DNA from 2 places in the Priestia sp. 179-F W1.4 NHS genome. Region 2 is predicted to be linked to the other one. Evidence: riboswitches for the same ligand, from Rfam matches in the RefSeq annotation. Region 2 holds a riboswitch; the other holds the start of a gene.

Region 1 (2,403 bases), on a different contig from region 2:
ACTTTCCCTCTGCTTCTTTTTTATGCGCTCTGCGCTTTATCACTTTCCCAATCAAAAAAGCAATAACAAATGAAACTAGTGGAACAATAATCCAAAAAGACATGACAATTAAAAGTTTTTCTACATACAGAGATTGATAAGCTACCCCTACTCCAACAACTGAGCCAACTGTTACTTCACTTGTTGATAAAGGGATACCAATCAAATTCGCGAAAAAGAGTGACAGCGTTGCAGCAGCCAGAATGATAATAACTAATTCTACTGACAGCAGTTTTTCAGGTATGATACCTGAACTGATGGTTTTTACCACCTCACCGCCTCCGGTAACAGCTCCGAGCACAATTCCTACAGCACAGATGAACAGGGCCACTCTTCGCTTTTTAATTGCACCGGAGCCGTATGAAACGCCCATAGCAGCTGCTGCACCGCTTGCCCCAATATTCATTGCAAAAAAAAGCGCAATGATAAAGGCAACATATAAAAGCATCATTTATTCAGCTCTTTCGTATTTAAGATTCGTGTAATCCGCACTCCACTTTTTGTGTACCTGCCCATCTTCCTGAACGTAAATCGTCTACATTATAGGCAGGTGCGGTACAGGGCTCACAGCCGATACTTGGGTAGCCTTGATCATGAAGTTTGTTGTATGGCAAATCATGCTTATACACATAACGCCAAATTTCTTTCCATGACCAATGAATTAACGGACAAACTTTCACCTTCTTGAATTTCTCATCTTTATTAAAATAATTCGTGTTGGCACGAGACTCAGACTGCTCGCGTCTCAAACCAGAAATCCACGCATCATAAGGAGCAAGGGATTCTCTTAGCGGAATGATTTTTCGAATTTGACAGCATAGGTTAGGCTGACTCTTCCAAAGCTCATCTCCATGTTTTTCAGCTTGTTCTGCAAGAGTTAAATCCGGCTTTTTCATATGAATACGTAAATCAGGGAAGCGTTCTTTAATTGCATCAATCACTTCATATGTTTCTTTAAAATGAACCCCTGTATCTAAAAAGACAATTTCAGCATCTTTTTTCACTTTTGAAATTAAATCAATTAACACGATTCCTTCGATCCCAAAGCTTGACGCATAAATAATTGAATCTCCGTAGGTATCATACGCCCACTGCAATGCTGAAAGGGCTCCTTTTGTTTCATCTTTACTGTCGAACTCTGGAAATGTATCGCTCCAGTTTTCGTACGTATATAAGTCTGCCATTTTCTCCACTCCAATTCTCAGTTATCCGCGTTATCCAATAAAAAAAGACGGTTTTACCCACTAGAATTGGATAAAACCGCCTCTAGTGTGTCTAGTCAGCGAAACTATTTAATTCTTACTTTGCTTCGGCGTGTTCAAAGGTTTGTTTTAAGTCGGGGTTTACAGTCATCGTTGTCCCTCCTCAAAATATCTCTTGCGCTATATCAAAATAAAAAGTCTTCCGTATTGAAAGACTGGGTAGGCAATAATTTTCACCTTATCTTTCAAAATGATACACACTTTGCTGGAATTAGCACCTTGCTAAGCAGGTTGCCGGGGTTCAGCGGGCCAGATCCCTCCACCACTCTTGATAAGCATTTTTTAAAAATTTTAGCATATTTAGAATATTTGTCAACATTAAAAATTATATATCCGATAAGAAAACTATACTTTAAATTCACAGAAATATCTATACTTTTATTTAAAACAACATATGTAAATTTAATCCAAATGTGAATATATCAGTTTATAAAGCGCTTTCTTTTTCCCCCGACTTTTTATGTTCTCTTGCTAAATAAAATACAAAATCTCTCTATAAAATTAATAACGGATTTATGAGCTTTACGGATAATTCACCCACATTAGCACACATTACAGATAACACTGACTGACAGATAGGAGCTATATAAGATGGAGAGACAACCCTTTCAATTAGACGATACAATTAAAAATAATGTGCGAACATATTTACAGCAGATTTCAACTGAAGCCTCTAATTTAATTAAACATTTAGACACGAGTGATCATTGTATTTTATGTGATTTTGAGGAGATGAGAAGGTTATTTCAAGATGTTCAAGCTACGGCCGCCTCTTATTACTTGCGTCATTACTTATCGCCTTATACATTTGAATACGCTGCTCTGTCCCTAGCTATTCATAACCTCTCTGAGAAACGTCACGGCGCTTTAATTGTCATTGAACGGGAACAAAATGTTGATCCTCTTATTCAAAAAGGAATGCCTATTCAAGCTCCTGTCAGCGCTACGCTAGTTGAGACACTGTTCTATCCAGGGACACCCTTACATGACGGAGCCGTCCTAATTAGAAATAATCAGCTTATTTCAGCTGCTAATGTTTTACCTCTCTCGTCTATTATTTCAACGAACAAAAAGTTGGGAACACGTCACCGTGCAGCAATTG
Region 2 (2,403 bases):
AGAGTTTGAAGCGGGTACCATTAAGCTTCTTTTAATTCGCCCTGCTAGACGTTCAACGATTTTAACGTCCAAGTACATAACGCTCGTTTTAATTAGCTTGTATTACTTGCTGAGCTATTTGCTTTTTTCGTTTGTATGGGGAGCATTGTTCTTTGGATTTGCCAGTCTAGAAGGAGATGCGCAGCTGCTTAAAAACATTACGCTTACGTATGACAGCGCGTATATGGAAACGTTTATGATGATGACGTTCGCATTCATGCTGTCGTCTTTATTTAGAAACAGCGCGCTTGCTTCCAGTCTAGCTATTGTCGTAAGTATCGGCGCGAAAGCTGTAACAGGACTGGTATCAGAGCTAGGTTTATGGTGGGGGAAATTTTTATTATTTGCCAACACGAACTTTGTGCAGTATATGGACGGAATGAAGCCGCTGTTTGACGGCATGACGATTCCATTTTCCATTTTCATCTTAGTTGCCCATTTTGTCTTCTTTATGGGCGTAGCTTGGGCAGCGTTTTTAAAACGAGACGTAGCTAATTGATGTGAGAATTTTCGCACTATATATTTTTCTAAAATAGCATTTGACAATTAAATAAAAAGAGATTACAGTAGTGAAAGACTATTTTTAAAACAACTATAAACTTCTTATCAAGAGAGACGGAGGGACTGGCCCTATGATGTCTCGGCAACTGGCTGTACGCAGTGCGGTGCCAAATCCAGCAGACGATGTTTCGTTTGGAAGATGAGAAGGGTAATCTTATGATACAAATAAGAGACCTCTTCTTATCAATAAGAAGAGGTCTTTTTTTATTACGTAAACAAGAGGTGTTAAGAATGGAACAACAAAAAGGAAACGGCTGGGCGCTGTTACCGCTGGGCGTCTTTTTAGTCCTGTTTGTCGGATCAGGAATTATAACGGGAGATTTTTATAAGCTTCCTGTATTAGTAGCCATTATTATTGCAGCCATTGTGGCGCTGGCTATGAATCGTAAAGATTCACTTAATGTAAAAGTGGAGCGTTTTGCTAAAGGAGCAGGGCATCCTGATATCATTATTATGGTACTTATTTTTATTTTAGCAGGTGCTTTTTCAGAAGTCGCTAAAGGCATGGGAGCTGTTGATTCAACGGTAAACTTAGCTCTGTCTGTGCTTCCGCAAAGCTTAGTGGTAGTCGGAATCTTTGTTATTGGCGCATTCATTTCAATTTCGATGGGAACGTCAATGGGAACGATCGCTGCGTTAGGGCCTATCGCTGTAGGAATCAGTGAGCAGGCGCATGTATCCATTACATTGGCAATTGCAGCTGTTGTTGGTGGTGCAATGTTTGGAGATAATTTATCCGTAATCTCTGATACGACCATTGCGGCAGTTCGTACGCAAAAAACAAATATGTCAGATAAATTAAAAGTAAACTTTTTTATTGTCCTTCCTGCAGCGATTGTTACAGTGATTTTATTACTTGTAATGACGCTAGGCAATACGTCATCAGTAGAAATTAAAGATTTTAGCTGGTTTAAAATCTTGCCTTATGTCGGCGTACTCGTTGCTGCCATATTTGGTGCAAACGTATTAAGCATTTTAACCGGAGGAATTGTATTAGCCGGCGTGATTGGATTAGCTGACGGAAGCTACACGCTTTCTTCTCTTGCTAAAACTGTGACAGAAGGTATTGGCGGAATGTCGGAATTAATTATTTTATCTCTTTTAATTGGCGGAATGGTTGAACTCATTCGCTATAACGGCGGTATTCAGTTCTTATTGAACCTATTAACACGACGCATTCAAACAAAAAAAGGCGGAGAATTCAGTATCGCCGGATTAGTAAGTTTAACCAATTTAGCCACGGCTAATAACACGATTTCAATTATTACAGCAGGTCCGTTAGCGAAAGAAATCTCTGATAAGTATTCAATTGATAATCGTAAATCAGCCAGTCTGCTCGACTTGTTTTCATGCAGCGTTCAAGGGCTTATCCCTTACGGTGCACAAATGCTTCTCGCAGCAGGATTTGCTAAAGTTTCACCGGTTGAGATTATTCCATTTACATTCTATCCAATGTTAACAGCGGTTTGCGGGATCATTGCGATTGTAATTGGCTTTCCTCGTTTAAATAAAAAATCAAAATCATCTAAAGAAGCTGCGTAATATCAAACCCTTAAAAAGAACATTCTTTTTAAGGGTTTTTTACTGTTTGAAAAAATCAGTCGGCTTTTTTTCATCTAGCTCCTTCCAAAGTGTCTCATTTTGTTTAAGTGCATAAGCCGCTCCTCCGATTTCAATTCCGCATAATAAAATGAATAATAAAATACCCATGATATGACCTCCTTATATAAGTGAATAAAAACATGATTGTAACGGGTTTAGCTTATTGCTGTTTCACTTTATAATGAGAATAAAGTATGAAAC

Evidence for each region. A riboswitch is a leader RNA that binds a small molecule or an ion and turns the genes downstream of it on or off. The one in region 2 is predicted to bind S-adenosylmethionine.
Region 1: linked by a shared signal. The riboswitch ahead of ACH0CI_RS20405 (phosphoadenylyl-sulfate reductase) and the one ahead of ACH0CI_RS17250 (Na+/H+ antiporter NhaC family protein) in region 2 are both predicted to bind S-adenosylmethionine.

The regions. Positions count from the first base shown of each region.
Region 1 is NZ_JBIQFF010000004.1:360,600-363,002, reverse strand. Features, by position in the region: gene ACH0CI_RS20410 (sulfate permease) at 1-490, opposite strand, end outside; gene ACH0CI_RS20405 (phosphoadenylyl-sulfate reductase) at 510-1,223, opposite strand; SAM riboswitch class I at 1,477-1,579, opposite strand; gene cdaS (sporulation-specific diadenylate cyclase CdaS) at 1,893-2,403, shown strand, end outside.
Region 2 is NZ_JBIQFF010000003.1:397,294-399,696, forward strand. Features, by position in the region: gene ACH0CI_RS17245 (ABC transporter permease) at 1-538, shown strand, start outside; SAM riboswitch class I at 640-746, shown strand; gene ACH0CI_RS17250 (Na+/H+ antiporter NhaC family protein) at 832-2,142, shown strand; gene ACH0CI_RS17255 (hypothetical protein) at 2,182-2,310, opposite strand.